DNA from 4 places in the Halomonas citrativorans genome. Region 1 is predicted to be linked to each of the others. Evidence: predicted binding sites of a transcription regulator. Region 1 holds the regulator's gene; each other region holds the start of a gene.

Region 1 (5,511 bases):
AGGGCTTTTGCGCGTGGAAGCCGTGGGCAAACGATTATGGCGTCACCTTGAGCCCTGGGGCCGACGCTTGATGCCGGTGGTTCATTTCCCCCAGGCATTCGCGCTAGGCGCCATTTGGGGCTGGCTGCCCTGTGGGCTGGTGTATTCAATGCTGGCCTGGAGCCTGGCGACGGCCCGGCCGCTTCAAGGGGCTTTATTAATGGGCGCTTTTGGCCTGGGCACCCTGCCTGCGCTACTGGCCACAGGACTTGCCGCACGCAAGCTTAATCATCTTATTCGTCACCCCGCGACAAGAACCATCGCCGCGCTCGTCATTATCGGCTTTGCCGTATGGCAGCTGTGGGCACTCAACATGCACTCAGGTGGGCATTCAGGCGGACACTCACACGCCAATCATTGACCTGGCGCAACGCACTACAGCGCTATGTTCTCTAGCCTATCGGTAGCTTTTAAAAACGTATTTTCAGCTACCGGAGCGCCTCTTCATGCCTGTATGTGCCACGGCTGTCCCCTCATCCGTTACTGCTACCGCGTCATCCAGCACCCGCTGGGATGACGCATTGCTGCGCCGTTATGATAAAAGCGGCCCACGCTACACCTCCTACCCGACGGCGCTGGCCTTTCACGAAGGGTTTACCGCCGAAGATGCGACCCAGGCCATTGAGCGCAGCAACGCAAGTCAGCGCCCGCTTTCCATCTATGTCCATATCCCGTTTTGTCGCAAAATCTGCTTTTATTGCGCGTGCAATAAAATTGCGACGAAAAACACCGCCCTGGCCGAGTCGTATCTCTATCGGCTAGATCGTGAGATGGTCCTGACGGCCCGTCATCTGGATACAAAGCGCCCTGTCAATCAGTTGCACTGGGGCGGAGGCACCCCTACGTTTCTTTCACTGGAGCAGATGGGCGACTTGATTGACCGCCTGGACGCACGCTTCGGTCTTTCAAACGCACCAGAGCGTGACTACGCCATTGAGATCGACCCGCGCGAAGCCGATGTTTTAACCCTGCGCCACCTGCAGTCTTTGGGCTTCAACCGCCTGAGCCTTGGCGTACAGGACCTGGACCCACGCGTTCAAAAGGCGATTAACCGTCATCAGCCTCGCGTGCTTACCGAAACACTAATGGATGAAGCACACCGGTTGGGCTTTCTCTCGCTGAATCTGGATTTAATCTACGGTCTGCCCTTTCAAACGGAAAGGAGCTTCGCCAAGACGCTTGAACAGGTGATCGCGTTAAATCCGGCGCGTTTATCCGTGTTTAATTACGCGCATTTGCCTGAACGCTTCAAGCCTCAGCGACGTATCAGCGTGGATGACCTGCCAGGTGCGGATGAAAAGCTTTCGATTCTGCGTACGACCATCGACATGCTGACCGCTGCGGGCTATCAACATATTGGGATGGATCACTTTGCCAAACCCAATGACAGCCTGGCGGTTGCCCAAGCCAACGGCACCCTACAGCGCAATTTTCAGGGCTACTCCAGCCATGCCAGATGCGATCTTATCGGTCTGGGCGTGTCAGCTATTTCCCGAATAGGCGATAGCTATGCGCAAAACCCTACTGACCTGGCTAGCTACGAAGAGAACCTGGATCAAGGTCGACTGGCTACCGTGAAAGGCGTACGATTAAATCAGGATGACCTAATACGAGCCGACGTTATCGAACGTTTAATGTGCGATATGCGCCTGGATTTAGCAGCGGTTAGCCGGCAATGGCAGGTTAACGCCAACGACTACTTTGCCAGTGCGCTGGAAAGCCTACGCACTGCTGAACAGGACGGGCTAATCGTTCGCTTGGATGATACGCTTGAGGCGACGCCAATGGGCCGTTTACTGATTCGCCAACTGGCCATGGCGTTTGATGCTTACCTTCCGGGGCACTCAGGCCAACGCTACTCAAGAATCGTTTAACCGGCGGCATCAACGCCTGCGGTAGATAGCCATTTAGGCAAAAGAGAAACAGGGAGATAGTCATGCTACCCTCGACAAGCCAACGACGCTCGCTTCTTCAAGAAGCACGCTGTCAGACCTGCAGCCTAAGCTCGCTTTGCCTTCCACTAGCGCTTGAGCTTGAAGGCATGGGGCAGTTTGATGCCATCATCAGACGCCGAGCACCGCTGAAAAAGGGCGAAACACTGTTTCGTCAAGGCGACCGTTTTACCAGTGTGTATGCCGTTCGCTCAGGCAGCCTAAAACAGGTAACCAGCGAAGGTAATGGCAACGATCAGCTCACTAACTTCTTTTTGCCCAGCGAGCTTGTCGGATTGGACGGCATTGACGAAGAGCACTACCCAGGCAGCGTGATTGCCCTTGAAACCACCACCATCTGCGAAATTCCCTTTGATCGGCTGGACCTGCTTTCAGAGGAGCTGCCGGAGCTTCGTGGTCAGCTGTACCGCAGTATGAGCAAGGAGCTTCGCGATGACCGGCGCATGATGCGCCTGTTGTCGCGCAAAACCGCCGACCAGCGGCTGGCCAGTTTTCTACTGACGCTTTCAGAGCGTTTTCGGCGTCGGGGTTACTCGCCTTACAGCTTTAGGCTTTCAATGGCGCGTGCGGATATCGGCAATTATCTGGGGCTGGCGGTTGAGACGGTCAGCCGTATCTTGAGCCGTTTTCAGCAGCAAGACGTGGTGGCCGTCTCAGGGCGCGAGGTTAACATCCTCGATATGCAGCGGCTTATAGCGCTTGCTGAAGAGGAAGAGCCGGTGATTAGCTCACGTTAAATGCTTCAATACGCCCCGCCATGAGTGCTTCCTGTTTGGCTTCCAGTCCCGCAAAGTCAAACAGGTCGCGGTCAGCTAGCTGCGAAGGCGCGACGTTAGTGACCGCTTTAAACATGCTTTCCAAACGCCCCGGATACTTTTTGTCCCACTCGGCCAGCATTTCCTTAACGACCTGACGCTGCATGTTCGGCTGCGAACCGCACAGGTTGCAGGGAATAATCGGGAACTCCATCAGGCGCGAAAACTCCGCAATATCCGCCTCTTTACAGTAGGCCAGCGGACGAATCACGACATTCTTGCCGTCATCGGAAAGCAGCTTGGGCGGCATTGCCTTCAGGCTGCCGCCAAAGAACATATTCAGAAACAGCGTTTCCAGAATATCTTCACGATGATGGCCAAGGGCGATCTTGTTGGCGCCGATTTCTTCGGCAAACCCGTAAAGCGACCCGCGCCTTAACCGCGAGCAAAGCGCGCAAGTTGTCTTGCCTTCCGGCGTTTTTTCTTTCACTACCGAGTATGTATCGCGCTCCAGAATGCGGTACTCCACGCCGAGTTTTTCCAGATACCGGGGCAGTATATGCTCAGGAAAACCAGGCTGCTTTTGGTCCATATTGACCGCCACCAGTGAAAAATTCACCGGCGCATTGCGCTGCAGGTTGCGTAAAATCTCAAGCATGGTGTAGCTGTCTTTCCCCCCCGACAGGCAGACCATGATCCGATCGCCTTCATTGATCATTTGGTAATCGATAATTGCATTACCTACCTCGCGCCGCAGCCGCTTTTGCAACTTGTTGAATTCGCGTTTCTGTTTGGCATCCTCAAGCGCCGGCTGGCCTTGCAGGTCAGGCGTCGGTGCAACGGTTGCCGCGGCGGGGTCAAAATGATCAAGGTGTTGCATGATATAAGCACTGCCAATGGTAGAAGGAGCAGCCGCTATTCTAACAATACTCCCGCCGTTCACCCAACTGGCAAAATCACGTCGTTACTATGATCATAACTACGGTCATCACTATGGTTATCAATACGGTTATCAATACGGTTATCAATACGGTTATCAATACGGTTATCAATACGGTTATCAATACGGTTATCAATACGGCCATCGGCACAGGCACCACTACGCTAGAAGCTAACCCGACTGCGTCATATCACGCTGTAAGCGCATATACAGCAAGGCGCTTGCGGTGGCTTTACCTAGCAATCTCTGGGTCGAGATAGTAGGCACTTGCCAGCAGGCCAACGCCTCGGAAAACGGTTGGGAAGACTCCACTAACGGGTGTAAACGGCGCAATTGGCGTTGATGCAGTTTGGCCACATCGACCTGAACATTAGGTAGCCCAAACCCGAGGTGCGCTCTAAAGGCTCTATTAAGCATGCAAAACTGCTGGTCCAGTTGCCACCCGACCAGCGGCCGGTTGCCAATAAAATCGGTAAACGCATGCAGTGTCTCGGCACAGAGGGGTACCGCCGTGGCGGGATTGTAAAGCTGCTGATGCTGGCGCAGCACCGGCTGGTCAACCGTTTGAGGGTCGGCAAACGTTGCCACCCACGGCTGGCTTGTGTGCACTTGCTGTTGATTAAGTACCACAGCAGCCACACTTAATACCGGCGTTTCACCGGGTAGTGATTCGCAAGCCAGCGCCACTAGCTCTTCCCCCATATAGGGCTGGAAAAGCCAGGCGTAAGGCGAATTCGCATAGCGGCGCCGATCTCGCTCACGCTTAAACGTTCTGCGCAGCGTTTGCCCCAGCAGTGCCATGCCTTTTTTGCTGCCTTGCATAGCGCTGCTCATGAATATTCTAAATGGTAACGATAGGAGAGGCGCTGTTTAAAGTCTTTAACGATATGTAGCGACTCGCGCAATAAATCGCGCTCAAGTGACGAGAGCTCTTGCACCACCACGTGATTGGAGCGCGCATCGTCCATATCCTGCCCGCTAAGTTGCTGTTTAAGACGCAGCTCGGTCAACAGTGAAAGTGCCTCTCCTAAATCATCAGCGGTGCGTCGTTCAAGGCGGCCATCATCAACCAGTGCCGTCAACCTGCCCAGCGTCGAGGTTACGCTGATGCGCCGCTCAAGCGCCATGGTACGTACACCGTGGACAATCGGAAAAATGCCGCCTTTTTTGATATCGATACCGTGCTGAGGCTTTTTAAGCGAACCAAAAAGCGTCAGCGGTGTTGAAAAACGCAGAGCCGCACGCGCAAAGTAGGAAAGCAGAATTTCATCATGGGCACAGCGCGCAAATAGCGCCTCGCGCACGCTTTCAAGTAAACATGGATTCCCTGCCATTGAATGAGCATCCAGCATAATGGCAAGTTTCATTAAACTATCGCCATCGCGCACGTTGGCCCATTGAGCAATACGCTTCTTCCACTGAGAAACGCTGGCAACCCACTCGGGGTTAGAGACCATGATATTACCAGGGCACGGCGGGTAACCCAGTTTTATGAGCGTCTCGGTTAAGGCCTGCATATCATCGGCGACACTTGGCCACTGGGCGTCGTCGTCTAAAATCAGACCGTTATCCTGATCCGTTTTCAAAATTTGCTCGCCGCGCCCTTCACTCCCCATCACCATCAGGCAGCTATGCTGATGATGCTCCTCATTGATAACAAAATCCCAGGCCTTGCTCATAATCCGGCCATTCAAGGCCGCCAGCAGGTCCATGGCAAAATTAAGCTTAACGCCTTGTGCCATAAGGGCTGTGACGAGTTCAGGGGTACGATGACTAGCAACTGCCAACGTTTCCAAGTCATCAGCCTGCTCCACCTGCAGACTAA
Region 2 (5,511 bases), on a different contig from region 1:
GCTAAGAAACAGGGCTTGCCAGCCGGGAAATGCCTCACCTTTATAGCCACGCTTAACGGCCACGATATAAGCGGCCACGGCCAGGCTTAAGCACATCAGGATGCCAGGCACGATACCGGCAATAAAAAGCTGGGTAACGGAAATACCGCCGCCCGCCGCTACGGCATAGAGAATCATGTTATGGCTGGGCGGAATGACCACGCCGGCGACCGACGAGGTCACCGTAACGTTGACGGCATAGTCAGCGTCGTAGCCCTTCTCTTTCATCACCGGGATAAGAATCGAGCCCAAGGCAGACGTATCGGCTACCGCTGAACCCGAGATGCCGCCAAACAGCATCGAAGAGCTTATATTGACCATCCCCAGACCGCCGCGCATCCTCCCCACCATAGCGGAGGCCAGGCGAACAAGCCGGGTTGAAATGCCGCCGTGAAGCATCAGCTCACCGGCGAAAATGAAAAACGGAATCGCCAGTAGCGAAAAAACGGAAATGCCGGATAAGATACGTTGAAAGGCGACAAACAGCGGTAGCCCTTCATACATAAACGCAGCGACAGCGGCCAGCCCAACGGCAAAAGCGACCGGTGCACCTGCGACAAGGCCGAGAAAAAAAATTCCAAACAGTATCATCAGCCCCATGACTTATGCCCTCCCAGCGTTTCGAGACAGTAATCGTTGCACTATATCCGCCCCTGCAAACAGCATGATCAGCACGCCACAAATTACCAGTGGGGCTGCACGCCAGCTTTCAGAGAGACCAATCATTGGAATAGCCCTTTCCATGTTTGTCATGACCAGCTTCCAGCCCTGAGCCACCATAAAACCACCAAATACAAGAATGAAAAGATCCGAGATGTGGTGCATTAATCCGCGCAGAAAAGGAGGAAAGCTCTCTCGAACAAAGTCGATATTCAGATGGCTGTGGTATCTGACGCCGGCAGCGGCGCCCAAACAGGTGATATATACCACTAATATCAGGGAGGTTTGCTCTACCCAGGTTGGCGTGTTGTTAAGCACATAACGTCCAAAGACTAGCCAACCGAAAGTAGCAATAAGAACGACCAGCATGATGCCCGCCACAAGCACGCATAGCTCAGCCATGCCATCCAACACGCGGTCTACAGAGCCTTCTTTTGTCGTGCTTTTTCTACTGCTGGGTGTTTCAAGTTCTATACTCACGACACATTTCCTTTTAATCTTTCGGCGGCATCAAGCCGCCGAAAGGAAGTCATAAGAAAATTATTGAGCGGCTCTGATTTCCTCGATCAGCTCACCCGTGCCCGGGTTATTAGCGATAAAGTTTTCATACATCGGCTCCATCAATGTTTGGAAAGCCGCTTTATCTTCTACTTCATTAATTTCCACGCCGTTATCCAAGATAATCTGACGGCTCTCTTCAGAGCTTTCGACCCACAGCTCACGTTGCATGGTGGAAGCATTCATCGCTTCTTCACGAACGATTTCCTGGTCTTCTTCGGATAACTTGTCCCAACTGGCTTTGGCAACACACAGGCACTCGGGAATAATCAAATGCTCGGTTAAGGAGTAGTATTCCGCCGCTTCGTAGTGGTTGCTGGATTCAAAGGAGGGGTAGTTGTTTTCAGCACCATCCAGAACACCGGTGGTTAAACTCTGGTAAACCTCGCCATACGCCATTGGCGTCGCATTGCCGCCAAGCGCCTCCATCATCTCGACGTAAAGATCGTTATTCATGACCCGGATCTTTAAGCCCTGAACATCTTCTGGGGTGTTGATCGGATGCTTGGTGTTGTAAATGCTTCTGGCGCCTGAATCGAACCAGGAGAGCACTACCAGACCTTTATCTTCCAATGCATCAGCAAAGCGCTGACCAATCTCGCCATCCATTACCGTGTGCATATGGTCTACATCGGTAAATAGGAAAGGTAGCGAGAAAACATTCGTTTCCTTAACAATGGGTCCCATGGGCCCCATATTGAAATTAGCGAAATCCAACGCACCATTGCGGGTTTGCTCAATCGCATCAGACTGATCACCCAGCACGGCATTGTTGTAAACACGGGGGGTAACGCGCCCTTCTGTTTGCTCTTTAACTGCCTCGGCAAAGGCTTCAAGCGCTACCGTATTGGGGTAACCGTCAGGGTGAATATTCCAGCCCCGCCAGTTATCGGCTTGGGCAGAAACAGCAGCGGCTAATAGCGAGACACCCGTTAGGGCAAACAGCGCTTGGCGACGGATAGTTTTTGTTTTCATCACTTAAAACCTCTTATTATTACTTGTGGTTTTTTTCAGCTTTTAGAAAGAACGCGCTACACCAACCAGGCGCTCTAACTGCTGGCGTTGCTCTTGGGTGGGCATGGTTAAAGGCGCACGAACGCTTCCAGCCGGGCGGCCGATAATATCCGCGCCTTCTTTAATCAAGCTAACCGCGTAACCGGCTTTTTGATCACGCAGATCAATAAATGGAATAAAGAAATCGTTCGTGATTCGTTTAACGACGTCTTTATCACCGTTGCGGAGCGCTTTATAAAACGTAACCGCCATATCGGGTACAAAGTTGAATACCGCAGATGAATAGGTATTAACGCCAATTGACAGGTACGCTTCTGCGAAAATCTCTGCCGTAGGCACACCGCCCACATACACTAAGCGATCACCGACCGTTTTAATGATTTTGTTGAGTGCCTGAATATCGCCTTTACCATCTTTCAAACCGATAAGGTTCGAGCAGGCATCCGCGAGTGCTTGCACCGACTCGGCATTCAGAACCCCGTTCCCTCGGTTGTAGTAAATGACGTTGATATCAGTGGCATCACAAATTTGCCGCGCATACTCGACTAATCCATCCTGCGGACACTCTGTCAGGTACGGGGGCATCAACAAAATACCATCGGCACCGGCTTCAGAGGCGGCATCAGCAAAGGCCTTGCCCGCTTCAACACTTAACCCAGCGCTTGCGATTACCGGCAGCTTACCATCGACTACTTCCACCGCTACACGAACAATCTGGCGATACTCTTCAAGCGTCAAATTGAAAAATTCGCCCGTACCACCAGCTACAAACACGGCAGAAATGTCGTGGCTGATAAACCACGCTAAGCGCTCGCGGTAGCTTTTTTCGTCAAATTTTCCGTTCTGATCAAAATCGGTAATGGGAAATGACAGTAGTCCATCTCCAACTGCTTGTATTACTTCTTGTTTGGAAAATTTCACAGAAACGTCCTCATGCTTTCTCATCCATGTTTAATTACATGGCAATAGGTAAAATCGTAGTAAACTAGTTATTTGTCATACATCATACAAACTAGAAAATAATCAACACGCGCAACACCTGCAAGTAAAAAGCTTTAAGCTTCGACCAAAGTGCTAGCGTCTAAAATATCTTTTAAAAACCCAGTAATTTTTTTAAGCAATAAAAACAAGATTTTGCCCTAGAGGGTGCACCTTCATGGAGAACAATAGCCCCTAAGCAATTTTGCCGGAACCAACTTAATATCGGTAGGCATCAAATATTGATGATTAAATCCGGCTTAAAAAGCGGTGAATTAAACTCATCCGGATATCCGCCAGGGTTAGCCAGTACGCGCGTACCGGCATATATAAGATCCACCGGTTCATGAACGTGACCGTGTATCCATAGATCCATTTTGCCCATCAACTGCGGCAGATGAGAGGCAAAGGCTGGGGATAGCGCATCACCTAAATATTGATCAGGAATGCAGTGGTGAAGCGGCGCATGATGGCTGATCACTACCCTGGGACCATCAAACGGCTTGGACAGTTCGCCTTCAAGCCAAGCGAGGGCTTCAGTGTGCAGCTGCTGACTCGCTTGGGGTGTCAACGTCGTGCCCGGTGACGTTTGGATGATTCTGAAATCGGGCATGTAGCGCAGCGCTTTGGACTCGGTATGGGCTGGATTTTTCGTCGGATCACTGGCGTAAAGCGCAAAATCGGTCCAGAGGGTCGTGCCATAAAAGCGTACGCCGTTGAGCGTGACGGCGCGGTTATCCAGCAGTTCGATATCAAGCCGCTTGGCCTCTTTCTTAAGCTCTTCGCGCATCAGCGGCATACAGGTGCCATAGAACTCATGGTTCCCCGGCACAAACAGAATTGGCAGCGTGGGAAACTGCGCCCGTGCCCAGATTAAGCCTTCAGCTTTATGATGAATATCCCCCGCTAACATCACAACATCGGCCTTTACATCGGATAACGGGCGGCTGTCCGCAAAGTGCTCCAAGTGCAGGTCGGATAAAATACGCAGACGCATCCAATCTCCTTAACGGGAAAGCTCTTCGATAAACGAGTCGATAAGCCTGATCACCTGCGCTTCATCTTCGCGGTGAGGGGTGTGGTGAAGGTTTTTAAGTATTTCGCAGTGCGCCGGGCCTTGGATATACCGGGCAATACGTTCCGGCTGGCGGTGCGAGCCATATTCATCTTTCTCGCCGTGCAATACCAATGTGGGGCAATGCACGCGTTCAAGCGCGGGTACCAATGACCAGTTGATGAAGTCAGGATGCAGCCACGTATTAACCCAGGCATCTAACACCCAGCGGGCTTTATGACCGTGATATTTTTCCAGCTTTGAAAACTGTTCTGGCGCTTTAAAAGCGGCTTTTGCCTGTTCGATACCAGAACGTGTACGCGCCTCGTTAGCCGATTGAGCAGCAATCGTAATCAGCCCCAGACACCGTGACGCATAAGCGCCAGCACAGTGAATGGCCATGCAGCCGCCCACGCTATGGCCTAATACAATAAAGCGGTCTATCGCAAGCGCTGCACATAAAGCGGCAAAATCAGTGCCGGGTTCATCGTCAATAAAGCTCAACGGTGGCGGCTCAAGACAGGCGCTCGATTGACCAAACCCCAGCCGGTCATAGGCAATAACGCGGTGTCGGGTCTTTTCGCATAGCGCTGCTGGAAAGCTACGCCATAAGGCGGTACAGCCGAGAGAGTCGTGTAATAAAATAATCGGTGTATCAGAACTCAGCGCCGAGGGTTCCCAGCTGCGTGCAAACAGGTGTCCGTGAGACAATGACACCCAGTGGTCGTGATAAGCGATTGATGAGGTCATGGCGTAGCTCTATTGTTATTAAGCCTTTTTAAAACATATGTTGAAGACATAAGCTATGTGCCTAAACCAACATAGCACGTCGAGATATTCCGCAAAAACAATCTGCCAAAACAATCTGCCAAAACAATTTTTCAAAGACTATCTATCAAAAATTGTCTATCAAAATCTATCTATCAAAACCTATCCATCACAACACTGCATAACCACTTAGCATTTTAAGAAGCAATTCTGCAGCAAGTAGACGACTTCATCTATGCGTCTGTTTAAGCCGTCCTTGGCCGGATAAAGTGCGGCAGACGCTATGTGTCAGTCATTTACCTTGCGCGGCATTTTAAGAGCCAGTGAGAACGGTCGTTCCTTGCGACACTTGACAAAGCGCTTTACAGATATCACACGCGCTCTCCCCCCGACCCATCAGTTAATTCTACTATCGTGAGTTTTCAAGCCCACAGAACCTA
Region 3 (5,511 bases), on a different contig from region 1:
GAATTTTCGGAAAAGGCAAAATACTCTGGCTCAATAATTTCTATTGGGCTATCGACTGAAATAGGGTCTTTGAGACTCATCCCATGCAGCTGTAAAGCGTCACTGCCAACAAGCGCAACCCCAAGTTCTGAGAACACCACAACCTCCGCATCACCGACGTCTTCCAAACTGACGGCTTGGTCAGCAAAGTCACGCGCGTCGGCCACTCGAAACTTTTGATCCTTAAGAGACTTAATGCCCTCTTCCATTCGCCCTTCACGATAACTGATAAGAAAACGCCCGGTTTCAAGACAATTAGCGCCTCGCTCAAGAGCAGCCACAAGCAGCCGTTCAGCACCGCACGAAATTGTGGCTAATGAGCCACTCTTGCCAGAGGGGTTGCTTTCGCTTCCGTTGCTTTTAGATTTATTAGCCATCATCGCTTCCTTTCTGTTGGTTTGGCCGCACTAAAAACCAGCTGCATAACACCAAGCTACCAAAAACCGTATAAAGCAGCACAAACACCCACTCCGGCGCCGTGTAGTAAAGCAGGCTTTGCAACCAGTACTGAATGAAGGACCCCGTATAGGTGGCTGTGCCGGCCTCTTCTCTCAAGGCCATTTCCCACGTAGTAAGCGGGCAAACCGCGCCCAACCAGGACTGCACCACTACATACCCAATAGCGGACAAATGCAAAATACGAAATCTCTTATTTCGCACCCATCGCCACCTTAAAAAATAACCGGCATAAATAGCCAGCAACCCGAAGACGACAAAGACAACAAACAGCACATGAACGACTAATATCGCATCCGCCATGAGCAGAAGTAGTGAAGGGGCCATATCTCTCCCAAGTGAAGCATAGGCAGAGGAGGTAGCCAGTGTTTGCGGTGGCCACGAAACCTCTTAGTTGCCAGTATGCTGAGCAAAAACCTCCTCGCCGGTTAAATCTCTGGTAGCTTGAGAAAACGAGTAAAACGCTGGTTTTTGCTCAATAAATATCTGCTCCTCAAGCTGCCACTGGCCGTTATCCTCCAGAAGCCCCACAGGGATAGCATAGTGCCCGCCCTCTTTTAACCGATAAAACAGATGCGTCCCACACTGCTTGCAGAAACCGCGTTCGGCCCACTCTGAGGAGCTGAAGATAGCAATATGCTCAGCCCCCTGGAAATCCACCTCGTTTTGGGACTCAACCGCAAACAGCGGCCCTCCACCCCACTTTCTACAAAGGCTGCAGTGGCAAACCGCCACATGATGACTGTCTAAATGAGTTAAAAGCTGCACTTCACCGCAGAGACAGCTACCCCGATGCTCAATGTTGGATTGCATATGATCCTCCGTTAGATACGTAACACCGTCTATTCATGCTTAATAGAGCGAACCCTAAACCCCACCTTTTCTATATAGACAGTAGCAGGTTCTATATAGACAGTAGCAGGCCGCTTGGCTATGCGCTGTTAACGCGTAAAATTGCGCGATATGGCCCGCAGACCTGTTATCTACAGCGACATAAAACATCGTTGAGCGGGCATTTTGAATCGACCGTTTAGCGGCTTTATTGGGTTGCTCGGATGCTTCCTTCTGACTGCCAAGCGTGCTTGCCTAAAATAGAAAACACATTTGATAAATGCACAATTGTTAGCCATGGGCTTCCTTGGTAGGTTGATTTAAAACAACATAAAGGTGGCCCTTTCACCACCTGCGAACCAGGCGCTATGGACCTTCTACCTAACCTATTTCGTGGAAGTACACAAAACGTCACCACCCGATGCTACGCCTCACACTAAACCGCTTCGGCCTACCTACCCCCTCGGCCATGCACACGGTTTAAAAAATACGACAGTGATAACTACCCGTATCGCTTGTCGTTGAGCGTTTGAGTCGCACATACTGCCTAGAGTAGCGCCACCAATAAAACGATAACCCTCTGACCGCGAAGACGAATATGACAACGAAGCTGAGTAAAGGCGCGCCAGAAAAGGCACAAACAATGAAGAAAAAACGCCCTATGCCGGATGTGTTCATCATCCTGTTTAGCTTTATGGTACTGGTACTGCTCGCCTCTTATATAATCCCCGCAGGAAGCTACGAAAGAACCAACAACAATGGCCTGACGCAGGTCGCCACCGATAGCTTTCAGTACATTACTGCAGCGCCCCTGAACGTAATGGACCTGTTTACCGCTATTCAAAAAGGCCTGGTGGCGGCGGCTCCACTGATCTTCTTAATCATGATGGTCGGCGGCGTGCTCAAGGTGATTGAGTCAACAGGCGCCATCAGCGCAGGTATTCACCAACTCATTAGCAAGGCCAATGGCCGTCGAAATGTTCTTATTTTTATCTTTTGCGCTACGTTCTCAACGCTTGCATCGGTTGGGGTAGGTGCCAACTTGGCCATTGCCTTTATTCCTATCGGACTGTTTCTTGCCCGCTCAATGAAGCTTGACCCCGTTGTAGGCGTGGCCATTATCTTTTTAGGCTCCTACGCAGGCTTCGGTGCAGGCGTTTTTGACCCGACCGTTACCGTTGCCGGGCAAACCATTGCCGAGCTACCGCTGTTTTCCGGATTTATATACCGTGGCGTTATCTTTATTGTCTTTTTGACCGTTACCACGGTGTACATCTGCCGCTATGCCAAACGTATCAAGCAGAACCCGGCCCATAGCGTGATGGGAGCAGACGCCTTTGATAACACCGAAGCCACACATGAGCCTGGCGCTCTGCCGCCCTTTACCTTTTCTCATAAGTTAGTGCTGCTGATATTTGCCGCTTCCTTTGTGTTTTTCCTGTACGGCGGTTTTAACTTCGGATGGGGAATCACCGAACTCTCTGCCACGTTTTTAATGGTGGGGATCGCCACGGCACTGATCGGCAGAATGTCTCCCAACGATTTTGTAAAACGCCTGATGAATGGCGCAAGCGAAGTCATGTACGGTGCATTGGTGGTGGGTGTCGCCGCCGCTGTCATCGTGTTGCTTAGACAAGCACAGCTCATCGACACCCTCGTACATAGCGTCGCAAGCTCTTTAGATGGTCATGGCAAGATTGTCGCCATGGAGCTTTTATACGTGTTTAACCTGGTATTTAACGGATTGATTACTTCGGGTACCGGCCAGGCCGCTATCGTGATGCCAATTATGGTTCCCATTGGCGATATGCTGGAAGTCACCCGCCAGTCGACCTTCATCACCTTCAAGCTGGGCGATGCCGTTACCAATATTATTACTCCGCTTTCTGGCACCTTGATGGCGTGCCTGGCGATCGCCCGCGTTTCTTACGTGGAGTGGTTCAAATTCGTGCTACCACTGGTATTGATTTGGATTGTCATCGGCGGCGCGTTTGTCGGGGTTGCCGTTGCGATTAACTACGGTCCGTTTTAAGCAGGTTCGCTTCCAAGCCACCCATAATGGGTGGCTTGGCATCTAACGGGTATGCGCTCAACAGACAACGGCCGTCAGCTTCTCTTCCAGAACAACTAAAAACGCCTCGATATGAGCAGGCAGGTAGCGTTCAGCCATCACCTGTACTTGAAGGCTTCGCTGAGAAAGCTGGGGCTCGTGTAGCGGCTTTAAAACCAGCCCATCCTTATGCATTTTACCGCTTACCGCTACGGCACTACACAACCCGATCATATTGGGATGCTCGCTGACCATGGTATAGGTCGCGCCCAGTGAATTGCAGGAGAAGCTTGGGAATACCTTAATACCGGACAAGCTACAGGCGACATCAAACAGATAGCGCATTGTCGAGCCATTAAGCGACATGGTAAGCGGGTAGTCGCATAAATCCTTTACATACAAAACGTCATTAATTGCCAACGGGTGCTCACTCGACATAAGGGCACTAATTGCGGCGTTATGGCTTGAAACCACCTTTACGCCAATATCCGGCGAGAGGCTAAAGGTTAAGGCGATATCAGCACTGCCTTCTTTTACCAATTCAGAAGCACGCGCTGAATCGGCCATCTGCAGATCAAACCGAATATCAGGATGCTGAGTAATAAAGCGCGAAATAACACTGGGAAGAAAGTGCCACGCCATGCCATCAGGGCAAGCCACCACAATGGTTTGGCGTTGGCGTGTCATTGCATCCTGCATCTCATCGATAACGCTATTAACTTCTAACTGGTTACGCAGTGCATAGGCGTTCAGCAGTTTGCCTGCTTCGGTTAACTGCATACCCCGCGGCTGGCGGTTGAACAGCTTGATATCCAGGCGCTGCTCAAGATTGGTGATTTGGCGGCTAACCGCTGAAACAGCAACGTGCAACTCTTCAGCGGCAGCGGACAACGAGCCCGCTTTCGCAACGCTTTGAAAGTAGCGCAAGTGGAGATCCTGCATAACGGCCTCATTGATGACCTGCCTGTTAGGCTTTGTACGAAAACTGCTTACGCTCGCCCATACGGCGTTAAAAACCAGCTCAAAATACTCATTTACACATGTAAACTCCGTTTTTTTACTGATTTTTGCCTTGTCTGGCCTTCGCTCAGCGACTTTTCGTACAAACCCTAGCAGGGTGAATAGCGCTATCGGCAGCAGTTCAAACATCTACCGGTGATTGCTAATAGTTAGAAAGGTAGTTTGAAATCTTAATGATTGCTGCAAACAAGAGCAAGGGCTAGGCTCATCTCAACGACCACTAAAAGCCCAATGATAAAAAGGCACGCCATGACAACACCGCAGCGTTCAAAACGGGAACAGGCGATTCAGCTAGCGAGTGATGAGCTTTCAAACGGTAATTTTTATAAGACGCTGGCAAAACGTATTGCCATGCGCACAGTCAGCCAGGACCCCGCCTGTGCCGATACACTCAACGCGTACCTTGAACAAGAAATTGGCCCGCTGCTTTCAAGGCTGGGCTTCACCTGCCAGATTATCGAGAACCCGAAACCCGGTTTTCCTCCCCTGCTGATTGGGGAGCGCATTGAAGACCCCGCTTACTCCACGCTGCTGCTTTATGGCCATGGTGACGTTACCGACGGCCAGGAAGACCAATGGGCGAACGGTATTGATCCATGGGCGCTAACCTTTAAAGAAGGCCGTGTTTATGGCCGCGGCACCGCCGATAACAAGGGCCAGCACAGCGTCAATTTAACCGCGTTGGAAGCTGTGATTAACGCTCGTAAGGGTCGGTTAGGCTACAACGTAAAAATGCTGTTTGAAATGAGCGAGGAGATAGGCTCACCGGGTTTGGAAGAAACCTGTGCTGCCTATCAGCAAGCGCTTAAATCCGACCTTTTTCTGGCCTCTGATGGCCCCAGAATCCGCCACGACATGCCTACCCTCTTTTTGGGTTCTCGCGGCGTTGTTCAGCTCAAACTGTCGCTTAACACCGGCAATGGCGGCCGCCATTCTGGTAACTGGGGAGGGGTTATTACCAACCCGGCGGTTGTGCTGTGCAATGCGCTCGCCACGCTACTTTCCCCAAGTGGCAAAATTCTGGCCGACTTTCTCAAGGCACCGTCTATTACAGAAGACGTCTCCCGGTTAGTGCGCGACTTGCCGGTAGGCGGCGGTGCCTCCGACCCCACGAT
Region 4 (5,511 bases), on a different contig from region 1:
AACAGCAGACCAAAAATAGCCCCAAGCCGCCAATAAAGGGCGCTTGGCAGATAGCCGCTGCCATAGTAAACCGGGCTTGGGCCGGTGCCGTAGGGAGTAATAATGCCCATAAAGCCCAAGGTGGGGAGCAGCAGCAGGATAAACATCTGCATATCCAACCCTGCAATACCGGAAGCCGCCGCCAGCATCACCGGCAATAGGGCGGTAACGTGGGCCGTGACGCTGGCAAACAGGTAGTGCAGGAGATAGAAAATCACCGTGAGCGCCACCATCGCCATGACGGGGTTAAAGTGACTGATTTGTTCACCCACCATGCCACCAAACCAATTGACGAACCCGACCTGGCTCAGCCCGCCTGCCAGCGCCACCAGTGTTGCAAACCACACAAAGGTATTCCAGGCAGCTCGATTGTCGAGGATATCGTTCCAGCTCACGATGCCGGTCAGCAGCATGCAGCAAATCACCACCAGGCCTACCAGGGATGCGGACACAACATCGCCCGCAAAAATCCACAGCAGTAGCGCAGTGACGACCATGATGACCAGCAGTATCTCGTTGCGAGTAAGCGCACCCAGTTTGTTCAGCTCATCCCGCGCCCAGTTGGACACTTCTTCACCGGCTTTCACTTCTGGCGCGCATAGCCAGTAACAGAGCAGTGGGACCAGCAACAGCAGCAGAATGCCAGCGGGCGCTACGGCGATAAACCACTGCCCCCAGTTAATATGGATACCGGTAGCGCTTTCTGTCAGAGCAATGGCCAGCAGGTTGGGGGCAAGCGCGGTTAGAAACAGCGAGCTGGTCACACAAGTAGAGGTGATCGCTGTCCACATCAGAAAACTGCCCATGCGTTTCATGCTGGGGTCATTGGGCAGGGAGTCGTAAAGTGGTGGTAGATTGCGAATGACTGGATAAATGGTGCCCCCGCTACGCGCCGTGTTGGAAGGTGTAAAAGGCGCCAGCACCGCATCGGCGATCATTACCGCGTAGCCCAGCGTTAATGTGCGCTTGCCCATGGCCTTGACCAGCCAAAGTGATATGCGCCTGCCAAGGCCGGTTTTTTCATACCCCAGCGCGAACATAAACGCGCCAAAAATTAGCCATACAGTCGAGTTGGTGAACCCCGAAACTGCCCATGAAAAGGCCTGGTTGGCAGCATTAAAGCCTTCGGTTGCTAGCTGTTCGGGTGAAAACAGCACCCAACGGGAGAGCAGTGCCACCAGAGTCACGCCGATTAACCCAATGACCGCGCCTGGCAAGGGTTCAAAAATCAGCCCAACCACACAGCCCAGGAAAATAGCGAAGAAGTACCAAGCGTGAGGTGCAACCCCCTCAGGCGTGGGTATCAACGCAACGATAATGGCCACTACAAGCGGCGCCAACAACTTCCAGTCAAATGCCGATTGCACGCTACTGTTCATATCAAGCTGCCCCCTCTTATTGGCTGCGAAAGCAGCCGAATCTCTTCACTGCTAACGCTGTTGATTTTCATCTGCTTGCGGTTACATACATTGCAGAGAATGGCGATAGCGACTAATAGTTAAAAATTGTAGTTGGAATTCTTTATTAAAATTAATAAATGAGAAATTAAACTTAACTACTCTTGTTAAAGCATCGCCTGTCTTAAAGGTGCATTTCTTGATATGCGTCAATAGAGCCTGGCATGCGGGGATAGCACGTACCTGGAGTGTGATAAGTTCAAAGACACCGCATCGAAGCGTGTCGTCACTACCGCCTTTGGCCTGGCTACAGAAAGGGAGCATCATGCAGCATCGAGATTTCGATATCGTGATTGTGGGTGGAGGCGGCGCAGGCTTGCGTGCCGCTATCGCCGCGGCAGAAAGCGCCAAGGCACAGGGCATTTCTCAAAGCATCGCACTGATTTCCAAGGTCTATCCTATGCGCTCCCATACCGTTGCTGCTGAGGGTGGTGCGGCGGCGGTAACCAGCGAGGAGGATACGCATCAGGCACATTTTGACGACACTGTGTCGGGTGGCGACTGGCTGGTTGAGCAAGGCGTGGTGGATTATTTTGTGCATCATGCCTACCAGGAGCTGGTGCAGATGGAGCGCTGGGGCTGCCCCTGGAGCCGCAAGGAAGATGGCAATGTGCAGGTACGCCGCTTTGGCGGCATGAAAACCGCACGTACCTGGTTTGCCGCCGATAAAACCGGCTTTCACATGCTGCATACCCTGTTTCAAACCTCGCTCAAATACTCCCAGATTGAGCGCTTCGATGAGTATTTCGTCCTTGATCTTGCCGTGCATGAAGGGGCTGTCATTGGCGTCATTGCTCTTCAAGTGGCCACCGGCGAGCTTATTCTGCTGCGCGCCAAAGCCGTGGTATTGGCAACAGGAGGTGCCGGGCGCCTGTTTCGCTTTAATACCAACGCAGGGATCGTGACCGGCGACGGGATGGCGATAGCCTATCGCCACGGCGTGGCGCTCAGGGACATGGAGTTTGTTCAGTATCACCCCACGGGCCTTCCCGGCTCCGGCATTTTGATTACCGAAGCGTGTCGTGGTGAAGGCGGTATCTTGCTTAACAAAGATGGCTATCGCTACCTTCAGGATTACGGGCTGGGCCCGGAAACCCCACTGGGCAAGCCCGAAAACAAGTACATGGAGCTGGGCCCTCGCGATAAGCTCTCACAGGCCTTTTGGCAGGAGCAGCAGGCGGGCCGCACCGGCACCTTTGGCGATAGCGATGTGGTCTATCTAGACCTGCGCCACTTGGGCGAAGCCTACCTTCTTGAACGCCTGCCCTTTATCTGCGAGCTGGCCAAATCCTACATTAACGTTGACCCGGTCAAAGAGCCGATCCCTATTCGCCCAGCGGTGCACTACACCATGGGCGGTATCGAAACCAATCCCCACTGTGAAACGTCGGTTGCCGGGCTTTATGCGGCGGGCGAATGCGCCTCTGTTGGTTTACATGGTGCTAATCGCTTAGGCTCAAATTCGCTCACCGAGCTGTTGGTATTTGGTCGTTTAGCGGGGGAGCAGGCAAGCCAGCTCGCGGCGCAAACCGAGTGGGCAGACATGCACCTTTTGGAAACCCAGGCTGCCCATCAGCAGGCAAAGCTAGCGCATCTTTGTGATGGTGAGGGCAGCGGCGAGACTTGGGTGACGCTTAAGCATGCCATGGTGCAGGCCATGGAGAGTGGCTGCGGTATCTATCGTACCGAAGAGGGTATGCGGCAGTCGTTGGAGACGATTCGTGAACTGCGGGCGCGCTACCAGAAGATTCGTGTCAACGACACCAGCAAAATATTCAACACAGAGTTGCTTGAGTGCATTGAACTTGGCTACGGGCTGGATATTGCCGAGGCATCTTGCCTTGGCGCACTGGAGCGGCGTGAGTCCCGCGGCGCTCACCAGCGCTTGGATGACGGCATGCAAACGCGCGATGACGTTAACTACCTCAAGCACAGCCAGGTGTTTTATCAGGGCGATGCACACGCTAGGTTGGCATGGCAGGAAGTTGACGTGCGTTTTTCCGCGCCCGCAGAACGCACCTACGGGGATGCGTCCAAGGGAGGCAAGGCATGAGTACTCAGCAGGTATCCACCCGGCGCATCAGCGTCAAACGCTATTTACCCGACAATTCTACCGAGCCCTATTGGCAGGAGTATGAGCTGCCAGTCGACGACAGCACCTCATTGCTGGATGCGCTGAATCACATCAAAGAGCAGCTCGACAGCACTCTGAGCTACCGCTGGTCGTGTCGCATGGCGATCTGTGGCTCCTGTGGCGTTATGGTGAATGGCGTCCCCAAGCTTGGCTGTAAGACCTTCCTGCGCGACTTCGACGATGAGATCCGCATTGAACCATTGGCGCACTTTCCCGTGCAGCGCGACTTGGTGGTTGATATGGAGATATTCCTCGATCACCTGGCCGCCGTTAAGCCCTATCTGATAGACGACAATCCGGTAAAGCCCTTTGATCCGAAGGCGCCAGAAACCTATCGACAGTCGCCCAGACAGCTTGCCCGTTACAAGCAGTTCGCTAACTGTATCAACTGTGGGCTTTGCTACTCCGCTTGCCCGCAGTTTGGGCTTAATCCTGAGTTTATTGGCCCAGGAGCCATTGCACTGGGGCACCGCTATAACCTGGACAGCCGGGACCATGGCAGCACGCAGCGAATGGCCGAATTGAACCGCCATGAAGGTGTGTGGAGCTGCACCTTTGTGGGCTTTTGCTCAAAGGTGTGTCCCAAGCACGTTGACCCAGCGGCGGCTATCAATCAGAGCAAAGTGGCGTCCGCTAAGCACACGCTAATTGCGCTGTTTAAGGGCTAGGAGAAAGGGTATGGATAAGTCGACATCTCAACGCTTTGTGCCGTTAAAACGTAACTGGTGGCTGAAACTCCGCTTTTTTAAACTCTATATGCTGCGTGAAGCGACGGTGTTACCGCTGGTTTTTTTCCTGCTCTGCATACTGGCGGGCATGGTCGCGCTGCTCCAGGGCCCAGAGAGTTGGCAACGATGGATCGCCTTTATGGGATCTCCCATCGTTTTGCTGCTCAACCTTTTGGCGCTAGCCGCCAGCCTGTTTCACGCGGCGACCTTTTTTGTGCTGTTTCCTCGCGTTATGCCGCTGCGTATCGGTAACTACCAACTGCCGGATAAGGCGATTGTGGCGGGGCAGTGGGCGGGCGTTCTGGCCGTACTGCTGCTGTTCATCTGGCTGTTTGGGAGGGCGTCTGTATGACTAAACCAACCATGAATGCGTCAGGCGCAGGCAGCCAGCGCACGAATCAGCCACTCCACCACCAGGCCTACGATGAGTCGCTGTGGTGGGGGCTATTCAGTGCAGGTGGCGTCTGTTTTGCTGTGCTGCTGCCCTCTGCCATCCTGTTTTTTGCCGTGCTGCTTCCCTTGGGCTGGCTACCTGCCAACGCACTCAGCCATGAGCGTGCATCGGCACTGCTATTCAGCGTGCCAGGCTTTCTATTTGTTGGTGCGGCGGTCTGTTTGCCGCTGTTTCATGCCGCCCATCGCCTGCGCCACGGAATGTTTGACCTTATTTTGGGCCGCGACACTACCAATAAAAAGCTGATGTATGGCGCTGCGGCGCTGTTAAGCCTTCTGGCACTAGGGCTGGTCGTGGCAGGTATGTTGCGCTAAGCCCGAAAGACGCCAATACCTAATAAATCAGGGAACTTTGAATGATCCACGGACTTACAGAAGCGGAACTCTATCAACCGGTTGAGTGGCAGGACCACTCCGGCGACTACCAGGATATTCGGTATCATATCTCCAAAGAGGGCATTGCGCGCATTACCATCAACCGCCCAGAGGTGCGTAACGCCTTTCGCCCCTTAACGGTTAGCGAAATGATTCAGGCGCTTGGTCGCGCACGTCACGATAGTAGCGTCGGCGCGATTTTGCTCACCGGCGCAGGCGATAAAGCGTTCTGCTCCGGCGGTGATCAGCGTATTCGCGGTGACTATGGCGGCTACCAGGATGAGCAGGGCACTCATCACCTGAACGTGCTGGATTTTCAGCGCGA

Evidence for each region. Region 1 encodes FNR, which switches genes on or off when oxygen is low (the NO sensors DNR and NnrR bind a similar motif). Its sites were predicted from a motif close to TTGATNTANATCAA; they were not measured.
Region 2: kdgD (5-dehydro-4-deoxyglucarate dehydratase) is a predicted target of FNR. The motif match lies at 3,265-3,278, and genes of this name have one in related genera.
Region 3: INT20_RS01750 (YfcC family protein) is a predicted target of FNR. The motif match lies at 1,642-1,655, and genes of this name have one in related genera.
Region 4: frdA (fumarate reductase (quinol) flavoprotein subunit) is a predicted target of FNR. The motif match lies at 1,636-1,649, and genes of this name have one in related genera.

What each region holds. Positions count from the first base shown of each region.
Region 1 covers NZ_JABUYX010000008.1:104,368-109,878, reverse strand. The annotation lists gene INT20_RS10380 (sulfite exporter TauE/SafE family protein) at 1-400, shown strand, start outside; gene hemN (oxygen-independent coproporphyrinogen III oxidase) at 486-1,913, shown strand; gene fnr (fumarate/nitrate reduction transcriptional regulator Fnr) at 1,976-2,728, shown strand; gene ttcA (tRNA 2-thiocytidine(32) synthetase TtcA) at 2,715-3,626, opposite strand; gene INT20_RS10360 (3'-5' exonuclease family protein) at 3,858-4,508, opposite strand; gene INT20_RS10355 (putative nucleotidyltransferase substrate binding domain-containing protein) at 4,517-5,511, opposite strand, start outside.
Region 2 covers NZ_JABUYX010000007.1:1,292-6,802, reverse strand. The annotation lists gene INT20_RS09365 (TRAP transporter large permease) at 1-639, opposite strand, end outside; gene INT20_RS09360 (TRAP transporter small permease) at 643-1,179, opposite strand; gene INT20_RS09355 (TRAP transporter substrate-binding protein) at 1,240-2,232, opposite strand; gene kdgD (5-dehydro-4-deoxyglucarate dehydratase) at 2,275-3,192, opposite strand; gene INT20_RS09345 (metallophosphoesterase) at 3,485-4,246, opposite strand; gene INT20_RS09340 (alpha/beta fold hydrolase) at 4,256-5,053, opposite strand.
Region 3 covers NZ_JABUYX010000001.1:396,613-402,123, reverse strand. The annotation lists gene INT20_RS01765 (S8 family serine peptidase) at 1-416, opposite strand, end outside; gene INT20_RS01760 (DUF2784 domain-containing protein) at 409-822, opposite strand; gene INT20_RS01755 (GFA family protein) at 886-1,308, opposite strand; gene INT20_RS01750 (YfcC family protein) at 1,925-3,358, shown strand; gene INT20_RS01745 (LysR family transcriptional regulator) at 3,416-4,318, opposite strand; gene INT20_RS01740 (M20 family metallopeptidase) at 4,646-5,511, shown strand, end outside.
Region 4 covers NZ_JABUYX010000004.1:149,840-155,350, forward strand. The annotation lists gene INT20_RS07100 (anion permease) at 1-1,418, opposite strand, end outside; gene frdA (fumarate reductase (quinol) flavoprotein subunit) at 1,762-3,549, shown strand; gene INT20_RS07110 (succinate dehydrogenase/fumarate reductase iron-sulfur subunit) at 3,546-4,298, shown strand; gene INT20_RS07115 (fumarate reductase subunit C) at 4,309-4,710, shown strand; gene frdD (fumarate reductase subunit FrdD) at 4,707-5,126, shown strand; gene menB (1,4-dihydroxy-2-naphthoyl-CoA synthase) at 5,168-5,511, shown strand, end outside.